Regions from separate parts of the Kosakonia cowanii JCM 10956 genome, predicted to be linked through region 2. Evidence: predicted binding sites of a transcription regulator. Region 2 holds the regulator's gene; each other region holds the start of a gene.

Region 1 (4,259 bases), 2.0 Mb from region 2:
ACGCGTCAGGCGCTGCATTACTACTTTGCCGCACAAGATATTCATGAACGCGCGAGCTCATCGCATATTCAGTATCAAACCCTGCGCGAGCATTTTCGCTATAGCGACGTGATGTTCCGCTTTCAACGTCTTCTTTCGATGCAGTCTCAAGCCTGCGCGCAGCTCTCCCGCGCGATTTTGCTGCGCGAGCCCTATCAGCATGACGGTCGATTTGAACGGGTATTCCTTCACCTTGACGCCGCGCTGGCGCGGATAAAAAACAGCGGGGAAACGACTCCCGAACATGTCAAAGCACTCGGTTTTTTACTCGACAATCTACGCGCGATCGACGCGCAACTGGCAGCGATTGAATCAGGACAGCCTCATCCTCAGGCTCATGGCGAGACAGAAAATCAGCTCGCCGACGACAGCCTGAACGGCTTACACGACGTCTGGTTACGCCTGCGCCAAAATGTGACACCCGAATCTGCCCTCTTTCGCCATGCAGTACGTATGTCGGTGGTGCTCTGTATCGGCTACGCCTTTATCCATCTCACCGGTTTACAACATGGCTACTGGATCCTGTTAACCAGCCTGTTCGTTTGCCAGCCGAACTATAATGCCACGCGCCATCGTCTGAGCTTGCGCGTCATCGGCACGCTGATAGGTGTGGCTATCGGTTTGCCGGTACTCTATTTTGTTCCTTCCCAAGAGGGACAGTTGCTGCTGATTGTTATTACTGGCGTGCTCTTTTTCTCATTCCGCACGGTGCAATATGCCCATGCCACAATGTTCATCACGCTGCTGGTTTTGCTCTGTTTCAACCTGCTCGGGGAAGGGTTCGAAGTCGCTATTCCACGCATTATCGATACGTTGATTGGCTGCGCTATCGCCTGGGCGGCAGTGAGCTTTATCTGGCCGGACTGGCGTTTCAGGAACCTGGCGAGCGTCACGGAGAAGGCATTTAACGCCAACTGCCGTTATCTTGACGCGATCCTCGAGCAGTATCATCAAGGACGTGATAATCGCCTTGCCTATCGCATCGCCAGGCGTAACGCTTACAACCGCGATGCCGAACTGGCTTCGGTAGTATCGAATATGTCTTCGGAACCAGGTACCTCACCTGAACTCCGTGAAGTGGCGTTCAGATTGCTGTGCCTTAATCAGACTTTTATAAGCTACATTTCTGCGCTGGGGGCCCATCGCGAGCAATTAACCCAACCTGAAGTGTTGCGTCTGCTGGATGACGCGGTGTGTTATGTGGATGATGCCCTCCACCATTCGCCTGCCGATCAGGGGCGGGTGCAGGATGCGCTTGCTGATTTATCGCAGCGCATCAAGCAACTGGATCCGCGCCCTGACAGCAAAGAGCCGCTTGTATTACAACAGGTTGGCCTGTTGATAGCGTTATTGCCGGAAGTTTCTCGTTTAAAAAGCCAAATAGTCTAGAGAGGGTTAGCTCCTTTATTGATCACATCATTAGACCACTCAAGCAGCGCCTGGCGACGACTTGCCGGAAGCGCTGCTTCATGAATGCCGACGATGGCCCCTTCCAGTGCAAATAACACTTTTACACTGAGTTGTTTATTCATTTTCCGAAGTCTGAGCCAGCAAACTTTCGCACCAAGTAGCCGCAGGATTTGCGCATCTTTGATGCCGGCCTGCTGCAATTGAAACTCGAGTTGACTGGAAAGATTGGGTAGATCGCGCAGGCGAAAAAGTTTTTCGCGCTGTGTTTTCTCCCGCCGTGCTGCATCAAGCGCAAGTGTAGAAAGCTTCAGCAGCAAGCCGCGGTCACCCCATACATTGTCGCTGACATAAAAATAATTTAACGATATCTGACGCCCCCGCTTGTTGAGACTTAAAAGCGGTGCACGCCGGACGACGTCATACTGCGCGCTTTCATCACAGGCGCGTAAGTAGAGTTTCCCCTCGGCTATCATCGCAAAAACGATGTTATCCACTGCAAGGCTATAACCACCAAAGTGGGCGCGATGGCTAATTTGTCCGAGTGAAGTGAGATATTCGCGCGATTGATATATCCGTTGATAAGATAGGTCTTCCATGATTTTTCCTTTATAAATCACCTGGTAATGCGTTTTTCCGTAAGCGGATCCAGTAATCAGGAACATAGGCAACTGCGCGCGCGACGGCAAGCAAATTTTGTATTGAGCCGCATCCACAAAACAAAAATGCGAGATGCTTTCAGAAATTGAGGTTGATCTTTAAACACTCAACGGGTACTGTATGTTTATACAGTAACTCAGAGGGCTGGATTGCTTATGCACACTTCAGGCTATGCAAATCGTTCTAAAACATCCGCTTCCGCGATTAACAAATTGAACCAGAGCGAATCGAATACTCTCGCTACCGGGCTAATTAGCGAAGTGGTTTACCATGAAGACCAGCCCATGATGACTCAGTTATTATTGCTGCCACTGCTACAGCAGCTTGGTCAACAGTCGCGCTGGCAGCTGTGGTTAACACCGCAACAGAAATTAAGCCGTGAGTGGGTTCAGTCTGCTGGCTTGCCGCTGACCAAAGTGATGCAGATTAATCAACTCTCTCCCGGGGTTACGCTGGACTCCATGATCCGGGCGTTACGGACCGGTAATTTCAGCGTTGTCATTGGCTGGCATACTGAGGAGTTGACGGAAGATGAACATCGCCGCCTGGCATCGGCAGCCGAAGAAGGTAATGCGATTGGCTTTGTTATGCGTCCAATTCGTCGCAATCCCCTCGCTGCGAGACAGCTTTCCGGGATAAAAATTCACTCAAATTTGTATCATTGAGTAAATTTAGGAGTTTTCCTGGGATTATTTTTCGCAGCTTCCAGTATCCCCTATTTATTAGCTAAATAGAGCCGCAAAGCTTGTGCGGCGTGGTTTGCCATACATCAATGATGAACGATATCTGAGCACAAATGTTAAATTTTGTGTACACAAAGCCTTTTTTTTCATATGCCTGACGGACTTCACACTTGTAAGTTTCCAACTACGTTGTAGACTTTACATCGCCAGGGGTGCTCGGCATAAGCCAAAGATATCGGTAAAGATATCTGCAGAGTTGTCAGTGAGCAATGCCCCCGGTGAAGGATTTAACCGTGACTTCTCGACGAGATTTCCATGGCGATTTTTGGATGATAACGAGGCGCAAAAAATGAAAAAGACAGCTATCGCGATTGCAGTGGCACTGGCTGGCTTCGCTACCGTAGCGCAGGCCGCTCCGAAAGATAACACCTGGTACACCGGTGCTAAACTGGGCTGGTCTCAGTTCCACGATGTTGGTAACAACCAGATCCCTAACAATGGCCCGACTCACGAGAGCCAGTTAGGCGCTGGTGCGTTCGGTGGTTATCAGGTTAACCCGTACGTTGGCTTTGAAATGGGCTATGACTGGCTGGGTCGCATGCCGTACAAAGGCAGCGATGTAAACGGCGCATTCAAAGCTCAGGGCGTTCAGCTGACCGCTAAACTGGGTTACCCGATTGCTGATGACGTTGACCTGTACACCCGTCTGGGTGGTATGGTTTGGCGTGCAGACGCTAAAAACAACCAGGGCTTCAAAGATCACGATACCGGCGTTTCTCCGGTCTTCGCTGGTGGTGTTGAGTGGGCAGTTACCCGTGATATCGCTACCCGTCTGGAATACCAGTGGACTAACAACATTGGTGACGCGAACACCGTTGGTGGTCGTCCGGACAACGGTCTGCTGAGCTTAGGTGTTTCTTACCGTTTCGGTCAGCAGGAAGATTCCGCACCGGTAGTTGCTCCGACTCCGGCTCCGGCTCCGGAAGTACAGACCAAGCACTTCACTCTGAAGTCTGACGTTCTGTTCACCTTCAACAAAGCTACCCTGAAACCGGAAGGTCAGCAGGCACTGGATCAGCTGTACAGCCAGCTGAGCAACCTGGATCCGAAAGACGGTTCCGTAGTGGTTCTGGGCTTCACCGACCGCATCGGTTCTGACTCTTACAACCAGGGTCTGTCTGAGAAACGTGCTCAGTCCGTTGTTGATTACCTGGTTTCTAAAGGTATCCCGGCTAACAAAATCTCCGCACGTGGCATGGGTGAATCTAACCCAGTTACCGGCAACACCTGTGACAACGTGAAAGCACGCGCTGCTCTGATCGATTGCCTGGGTCCGGATCGTCGCGTTGAGATCGAAGTTAAAGGTATCAAAGACGTTGTAACTCAGCCGCAGGCTTAAGTTCTCCGTCAGAAAAAACCCCGCCATTGCGCGGGGTTTTTTATTATGTAGCGTTTGAAAAGGGGAAGAAT
Region 2 (4,259 bases):
GTCGAGTAGAGCTTGTTGCCTTTAAAGGTACGGCGAATAAAGAAGGCGCCAAGGCGGCGGAAAATCGGCCCGGCGGGCCAGAAGTTGAGGTTGATCCCGGCCGCAATATGCGGCGGCACCAGGCCCTGGTGGTAAAGCACGTAGGAGAGCAGTAGGTAGTCCATGTGGCTGCGGTGGCAGGGCACATAGACAATTTCATGGCCCTCGTGCGCCAGCTGGCGTACGCGCTCGGCGTTGTGCACGTTGATCCCCTGATAGAGCCGGTTCCACGTAAAGCCGAGGATACGGTCGGTCAGGCGAATCATCTCGTAAGAGAAGTTAGCGGCAATCTCTTCCATCAGCGCGATCGCGTTCTGCTGCGCCTTATCGTGGGAGATCTTTTTGCTGCGCGCTTCATCTTCCACCGCACGGGCAATCGCTTTCGACGATAGCAGCTTATTGAAGAGATCCTGACGCGCCGGCAGGCGTGGGCCAACGGCGGCCAGACGCTGACGGGCGAAGTGCATACGCGCCACGCGGGCCAGTTTCTGCGCGATGATCTTATCCGTACCATGTTCGGTCGCCATGCGGCGCAGCGAAACCGGCGGGGAGAAGCGCACAAAGCTGTCGCGGCCAAGCCACGAAACAGCGAAGAATTTCTGCACACCGTTGAGCATGCGCAACGGCGGGTTGATTTCACCCTTTTCACGCCCCGGCGAGCGGCCAAACATCACCGATACCGGCACCATCTGCACATCCAGATCGGGATGGCTGCGGTGTAAATCCAGATAGTCGTGGAACAGTTTGATCGACTCTTCTTTCGGCGTGTAATAGGTGAATACGCGCGGGCCGCCGTGAATAAACACGTAGCGTGGCAGCAGCGCGCCATCGATCTCCAGCGGTTCGAGGGGATCGGGTAATTCATGCGCCAGGCACTGCTCGCGCAAGGTCATTAAGTCAGCCTTTGAGTTGTAAGGCAGCACGTACATAATAGGACGTGATGTGTCGAGCCCCAGTTCCTGTGCAGGTTCTGCGGGGATCGATTTACTTTTTACCAGCACGCTTAATGGTAAGTTCAGTAATTTGTAGTAAATTCGTGGCCAGCCGGACATAAAGGGTGTAAAGCCTCTGGTTATTAATAGTGCCATTGCGCCGCAAGAATATCAGAAAGCACGCATAATTTCTGTGGTACCGCTGCGTGTACCACTACTCATTGACGCTTAATAGTTAAAAAGGTTCTTTTCATGGCCAATAATACCACCGGTTTTACCCGGATCATTAAAGCCGCAGGATATTCGTGGAAAGGCGTACGCGCAGCCTGGATTAATGAAGCTGCATTTCGCCAGGAGGGCGTAGCCGTTGTTCTGGCTATTATTATCGCTGCATTTTTGGATATTGATGTCATCACGCGCGTCCTGCTTATTGGCTCGGTCACGCTGGTGATGATTGTCGAAATCCTCAACAGCGCTATCGAAGCGGTTGTAGACCGTATCGGGTCTGAATTCCATGAGCTTTCCGGCCGGGCAAAAGATATGGGATCGGCGGCGGTGCTGATGACAATCTTACTGGCGGTCTTTACCTGGGTCTCGCTTCTTTGGTCACATTTTCGATAGCGTTTCCATAATTCTATAACACTCTGGATTTTTGCTTAAATGTGGTTTCAAAATCGCCGTTGACTGTATATACTCACAGCATAACTGTATATACACCCAGGGGGCGGGATGAAAGCATTAACGGCCAGGCAGCAAGAGGTGTTCGATCTGATTCGCGATCGCATCACCCAAACCGGTATGCCACCGACGCGTGCGGAAATCGCACAGCAATTGGGGTTCCGTTCCCCAAATGCAGCCGAAGAACACCTTAAAGCGCTGGCGCGCAAAGGGGTGATCGAAATCGTATCTGGTGCATCGCGCGGTCTCCGCCTGCTGCTGGAAGAAGAGAACGATATTGGTCTTCCGCTGATTGGTCGCGTCGCTGCGGGTGAGCCGCTGCTGGCGCAACAGCATATCGAAAGCCACTATCAGGTCGATCCGAATCTCTTTAAACCGCATGCGGACTTCCTGCTGCGCGTTAGCGGGATGTCGATGAAAGATATCGGTATTATGGACGGCGATCTGCTGGCGGTGCATAAAACCCAGGATGCGCGTAACGGCCAGGTGATCGTCGCCCGTATCGAAGATGAAGTAACGGTGAAGCGCCTGAAAAAACATGGCAACACCGTTGAACTGTTGGCGGAAAACAGCGACTTCTCTCCGATTGTTGTTGATCTGCGTAAACAGAACTTCACCATTGAAGGGCTGGCAGTTGGCGTGATCCGTAACGGTGAATGGCTGTAACGCCTCTTTTCTCTGCTGTGGCGCCCGTTTAGCGCCGCAGCGCCACGCTTCCTCTTTTTAACGACGCTTACGCTATGCCGCTGTTAACCGCATCCGACAAAGCTTTGTGGCGGCTTGCGCTGCCGATGATTTTATCGAATATCACCGTTCCGCTGCTGGGCTTAGTTGATACGGCAGTGATTGGTCATCTGGATAGCCCCGTCTACCTTGGCGGCGTGGCGATTGGCGCAACGGCAACCAGCTTCCTCTTTATGCTGCTGCTGTTTCTGCGTATGAGCACCACCGGGCTGACCGCCCAGGCATTTGGTGCAAAAAATCCCTCTGCACTCTCACGTGCGCTTGTCCAGCCTCTGCTGCTGGCGCTCGGCGCAGGTATCGTCATTGCGCTGCTGCGTACGCCGCTTATCGACCTGGCGCTGCATATTACCGGCGGCAGCGAGGCAGTGCTGGAGCAGGCGCGGCGCTTCCTTGCCATTCGCTGGCTGAGCGCACCCGCCTCGCTGGGCAATATGGTGCTGCTTGGCTGGCTGCTCGGCGTGCAGTATGCCCGCGCACCGGTGATACTGCTGGTGGTCGGCAATCTCTTCAATATCGTTCTCGACCTCTGGCTGGTGATGGGCCTGCATATGAATGTGCAGGGCGCTGCGCTCGCGACGGTTATCGCGGAATATGTCACCTTCTTTATCGGCTTGCTGATGGTGCGGCAGGTTTTACGCCGGCAGGCTATCTCTCTTTCGATGCTGAAATCCGCCTGGCGCGGCGGCGTTCGCCGTTTGCTGGCGCTCAATCGCGATATCATGCTGCGCTCGCTGCTGCTGCAACTCTGCTTTGGCTCCATCACCGTGCTGGGTGCTCGTCTCGGCAGCGAAACGGTCGCCGCCAACGCGGTGCTGATGATGTTCCTCACCTTTACCGCCTATGCGCTTGACGGCTTTGCCTATGCCGTCGAAGCCCACTCCGGTCAGGCTTACGGCGCGCGCGATGGTAGCCAGTTGCTGCACGTCTGGCGCGCGGCCTGCCGGCAGGCAGGGTTTGTGGCCCTCGCCTTTGCCCTTGTCTACGCGCTGGCAGGAAGCACGCTTATTGCGCTGCTGACCTCCATTCCTGAACTGCAGGCGGTTGCCGGACACTATCTTATCTGGCAGGTGGTATTGCCGCTGGTGGGGGTGTGGTGCTATTTGCTCGACGGCATGTTTGTGGGTGCGACGCGCGCGGCTGAAATGCGTAACAGTATGGCGGTTGCCGCTGCCGGTTTTGGCCTGACCCTGCTGACGGTGCCGTGGTTTGGCAACCACGGTTTATGGCTCTCTCTGGCGGTTTTCCTGGCGCTGCGTGGTATCACGCTGGCGCTGATCTGGCGTCATCACTGGCGCAACGGCAGCTGGTTTGCCAATGCCGACAATGCATGAGGATCTGCGGCTTCGTCTGGCGTGTATGGTTAAAGATTCCGAATAAAAAACCGAACGCCGAATCCTTATCTACAATAATTAATACGTTCAGCACGCAAGAACGTCATTTTAACCGAACGATAAGGAGTCAATTATGAACAAAGACGAAGTCGGCGGTAACTGGAAACAGTTTAAAGGTACTGTTAAAGAGAAATGGGGCAAATTGACCGATGACGATATGACCGTCATCGAAGGTAAACGTGACCAGCTGGTAGGTAAAATCCAGGAGCGTTACGGTTACGCGAAAGACGAAGCGGAGAAGGAAGTTACAGATTGGGAATCACGTAACGAATACCGCTGGTAGCCAACACTTCCCCCTCAAGTGTATTAACCCTCACAGGCTACCCTGCCCGTAGGTACAAGGATGTACCTCCCTAATCTCCAATCCCTTCATCTTTCACGTTTTATCTGCGTTGGCTGCACTCGCTCACATGAGTCACATACTTTCGTATTCTTCCCATGATTCGCGCGCTTGCCGAATCCCTTCATCTTTCAC
Region 3 (4,259 bases), 2.0 Mb from region 2:
GGCGAACTGACGAGCCAGCTCCGCCTCTTCCGCTTCGGCTTCATTCAACTCAGCTTCAGAGGCAGCAAACTGCGGCGTTTCATGCTGATACTCTTCACCGTAGCGATCGTGTTGCGTCGCGGCGAACTGACGTGCCAGCTCGTTTTGCTGGAACATAGCGGCATCATCATCGGAGAGATGTTGATCTGGCTCACGCACCTCATCTTCACGCGCACGCTCTTCAGCCATGCGCTGTGAAGGCAGTTTAATGCCATAGGAAGCAAGCTCGCGACGCGTCGGCACGCGCACACGGTTAGGTCGCGGAAGCTGCGGGCCAATCCCCTCTTTTACCTGCGGACGTGGCGCGCCGCCGGCAAGACCAAACACCGGCGCGCTGGCTGCTGCCGCGGCGGCGGCAGTGCCAGCCGTTGAAGCGGCCTGAGCGGCAACGGGCAGAACGCTCTCTGCCACAACCGTTGGATCCACAGCAGGTGGAACAGGCATCGACGGCGCGGCTGGTCGGGCTACCGGTTCTGGCTCAGCGGGCTCCGGAATCGGCTGATACCAGGCGGCCAGCTGCTCACGCTCGCGCGCTCGCTTCTCTTCCACTTCTTCAAAGTAGTAGAGCGGCGGACGGGTATGTTTCGCCTCTTCCACCACGGGTTCAGGTTCGATGACCGGCTCCGGCGCAGGGGCGATTTGCGGTTCAGGCTGCCACTGCTGGGCTGCAGGCTGCGGCTGCCAGTAGACCTCTTCTTGCTGCGGCTGCGGCGTTACCGGCGCATCTGGCGTCCACGGATCTTCCGTGATCGGCTGCTGCCACTCTGGCACGGACTGCGCGGCAGGGTGCTGATAAGCAGCCGTTTCGTCATAGTGCGTTGGCTGCTGATAAGCGGCCTGGGGATCGCCATGCATTGGCGCCTGATAAGCGGCCTGTGGATCGCTATGCATCGGCGGCTGATAAGCAGGCTGTTGATTAGGATAGCCAGGCGCCTGCTGCGCATGCTGCCATTCAGCGGGCTGCGGCGTTTGCATAACCGGCTCCGTCGGCGCAGCGAAGCTTTGCGCGGCAACGGTTGTTGCGACGGCAGCCGCCGCAACGGGTTCCGTTACGCTGCGACCATTGAGCAGCGGATCATACTCCTGCTCCACTTCCGTCGCGCGATGTCCCGAGAAGAGCACGTCGTCTGGCTGCGCTGGCACACCGCGCGCGCTGTAGGCGATCTCCTCTTCATCATCCATCCGCTTGCCGGAGAAGAGCGCTTCGTCTGTTTTGCGCCCCATCGGGTTGGCAAACTTCTCCGCAATACGTTTACGGCGCGCCAGAGCACCGCGCAGAATGCGGGCGCGACGAGATTCGCGAGGCGCGTCGCTTGCCTCGTCCTCATCATACTCATCCTCTTCTTCATACTCTTCATCATCAACCCATGTGTCATCGCGACGGGTGCGGTTGGTGGCGAAGGTGAGAATATTGAGAATAACGCTGCCGATTTTTTCAGCGATGGTGACCCATGACCAGCCGGTAAAGAGCGTCAGCCCGGCGGCCCAGATGCAGAGCAGTGCGAGCGTTCCGCCGCTGCTGCGCAGCAGCGGCTGCAGCGTGGTGCTGAGCAGGCTACCAATCACGCCGCCCGAGGCGAAATACCAGATATCATCCGCGTTGATCGCCGCCAGACCGCAGGAGGTCAGGATCAGCGCCAGCGCGCCAATCAGGCGTAGCGAGACGGCGAAATAGTCGATGTAATCTTCAGTGGCGCGATGGCGCCAGGCAAACCAACAGCCGCCGATAATAATGACCGGAATGGTGTAGGCCATAATGCCGAAGATGAAAAACAGGGTATCCGCCAGCCATGCGCCGGGCACGCCGCCAAGGTTATGGATCGGCTCATGCCATGCGGTCTGCGACCAGCTTGGATCGGATGGGTTAAAGCTGAGAAGCGCCGCCATCAGCCAGATGGCAGAAAGGGAAACGAGGATCAGCAACGCTTCGAGGAGTCGGCGTCCGCTGCTTAGCTTGTTAAAAGTGACTTCTTTGTCTTCGGTGTATTCCTGGCTCAAGACAGGCTCTCCAGGTCCTTGATGCTAAAACGGACAACAGCGCCGGGTCTCCCCGGCACTGTTGCTGTATGGATTAACAGGAGTGTAATCAAAAAACAGCGATTGTGCACCTGTTCCGTATTAGCGCGTCTTAATAACCAGACGATTACTCTGTTTGACCTCTTCCATCACCACATAGGTGCGGGTGTCGTTTACGCCTGGCAGGCGTAACAGCGTTTCGCCCAGCAGTTTGCGGTAGGCCGACATATCCGGTACGCGCGTTTTCAACAGGTAGTCAAAATCACCAGAAACCAGATGACACTCCTGAATTTCTTCAAGTTTTTGCACTGCAGCGTTGAATTGTTCAAACACATCCGGCGCGCCACGATTCAGAGTAATCTCAACGAAGACCAGCAGTGATGCATCCAGATAATGCGGGTTAAGCAGTGCCGTATAGCCCTGAATAAACCCCTGCCTTTCCAGCCTGCGCACGCGCTCAAGGCACGGCGTTGGCGAAAGCCCTACTCGTTTAGAAAGCTCGACGTTGGAAATACGCCCATCTTTTTGCAGTTCATTTAAAATATTGCGGTCAATGCGGTCGAGATCTTTGCCAGGGCGCTTCTTGCTATCTACCATTATTATTGTCTCTCTGTATTCCTTCCCTACTCCTGTCTTGACCCTGTGCACTTCACTGTTCAGGATCTTTGCCCGTCGTATTGTGCCGCGCGCCAGCAAGCTGACCGTTGCATAATCCCAGGGGCTGTGTTGAGAAGACCGGTGCCTGCGGCAGCTATCGATATCACGGATGGCGTCTGTCCACGCCATGCGTAGATTTCGCTAGCCCGGTAAAATGGCATTTACATGCGTAAACGTGCGTTACGCGCGAAATACTGCTTTTTTTCTTCCTTTGATGTTTTCGCAAAAGCGCAGGGGATTGTCAAAGCAAAACATCTTTTTTTAGTACAACATGCCAGATATTCATCAAGGTCGATTCCTTATCCTCATTTATTCATCTTATAACTGCCTTTTTCTCAGTAGAAGTTGTTATGTTTTTGGCCTAAATCATTGCCCCGCCATCGGTCTTTTCTATCACACACATCGTTAACAAAATCGCTACGCCCTTTTTTTACGCCCGCAAATTCCCTACAATCCAGCCCAATGTCTGCCAAACAATAATGAGGATCTCATGGGGACGGCCAAACACAGTAAGCTGCTTATCCTTGGTTCAGGCCCTGCCGGTTATACCGCAGCGGTCTATGCTGCGCGTGCAAACCTGCAGCCGGTGCTAATCACCGGTATGGAAAAAGGCGGTCAGCTCACCACCACCACCGAAGTGGAAAACTGGCCGGGCGACCCGCACGATCTGACCGGCCCGGGTCTGATGGAGCGCATGCATGAACATGCGACCAAATTTGATACTGAAATCATTTTTGACCATATCAACAGCGTCGATTTACAGAACCGCCCGTTCCGCCTGATTGGCGATAGCGCTGAGTACACCTGCGACGCGCTGATTATCGCCACCGGTGCCTCCGCGCGCTATTTAGGCCTAGCCTCTGAAGAAGCCTATAAAGGCCGCGGCGTTTCTGCCTGCGCCACCTGTGACGGTTTCTTCTACCGCAACCAGAAAGTCGCGGTCATCGGCGGCGGCAACACCGCAGTTGAAGAAGCGCTCTACCTGGCGAATATCGCCTCAGAGGTGCATCTGATCCACCGCCGCGATACCTTCCGCGCGGAGAAGATCCTGATCAAGCGTCTGATGGATAAAGTTGAGAGCGGCAATATCGTGCTGCATACGCACCGTACGCTGGAAGAGGTGACGGGCGATCAGATGGGCGTTAGCGGCCTGCGCCTGCGCGATACGCAAAACCCGGATAATATCGAGTCGCTGGACGTTGCCGGTCTGTTTGTCGCTATCGGCCACAGCCCGAACACCGCGATCTTTGACGGTCAGCTTGAGCTGGAAAACGGCTACATCAAGGTGCAGTCCGGTATTCATGGTAATGCGACACAAACTAGCATTCCCGGCGTGTTTGCCGCAGGTGACGTGATGGATCACATCTATCGTCAGGCGATCACCTCCGCTGGCACTGGCTGTATGGCAGCGCTGGATGCTGAACGCTACCTCGATGGGCTGGCAGTTCAGAAATAATCTTTACAAGTCAGTAACAAAGGTAAATAAGGCGACATTAAGTCGCCTTTATTTTTGCACCGTTGTAACATTGCGCAGGCTAAAAATCCGA

Evidence for each region. The regulator LexA, encoded in region 2, represses DNA repair genes until DNA is damaged. The targets are predictions, from matches to a motif close to TNCTGTATGTACATACAGNA.
Region 1: a site for LexA is predicted at 2,221-2,240, ahead of sulA (SOS-induced cell division inhibitor SulA). Genes of this name have one in related genera too.
Region 3: a site for LexA is predicted at 2,100-2,119, ahead of BWI95_RS13360 (DNA translocase FtsK 4TM domain-containing protein). Genes of this name have one in related genera too.

What each region holds. Positions count from the first base shown of each region.
Region 1 covers NZ_CP019445.1:2,903,723-2,907,981, reverse strand. Annotated here, with positions in the region: gene yccS (YccS family putative transporter) at 1-1,428, shown strand, start outside; gene BWI95_RS13645 (TfoX/Sxy family DNA transformation protein) at 1,425-2,045, opposite strand; gene sulA (SOS-induced cell division inhibitor SulA) at 2,262-2,771, shown strand; gene ompA (porin OmpA) at 3,139-4,188, shown strand.
Region 2 covers NZ_CP019445.1:874,584-878,842, reverse strand. Annotated here, with positions in the region: gene plsB (glycerol-3-phosphate 1-O-acyltransferase PlsB) at 1-1,091, opposite strand, end outside; gene BWI95_RS04050 (diacylglycerol kinase) at 1,224-1,592, shown strand; gene lexA (transcriptional repressor LexA) at 1,701-2,315, shown strand; gene dinF (MATE family efflux transporter DinF) at 2,390-3,724, shown strand; gene BWI95_RS04035 (CsbD family protein) at 3,858-4,067, shown strand.
Region 3 covers NZ_CP019445.1:2,831,264-2,835,522, reverse strand. Annotated here, with positions in the region: gene BWI95_RS13360 (DNA translocase FtsK 4TM domain-containing protein) at 1-2,037, opposite strand, end outside; gene lrp (leucine-responsive transcriptional regulator Lrp) at 2,158-2,652, opposite strand; gene trxB (thioredoxin-disulfide reductase) at 3,203-4,168, shown strand.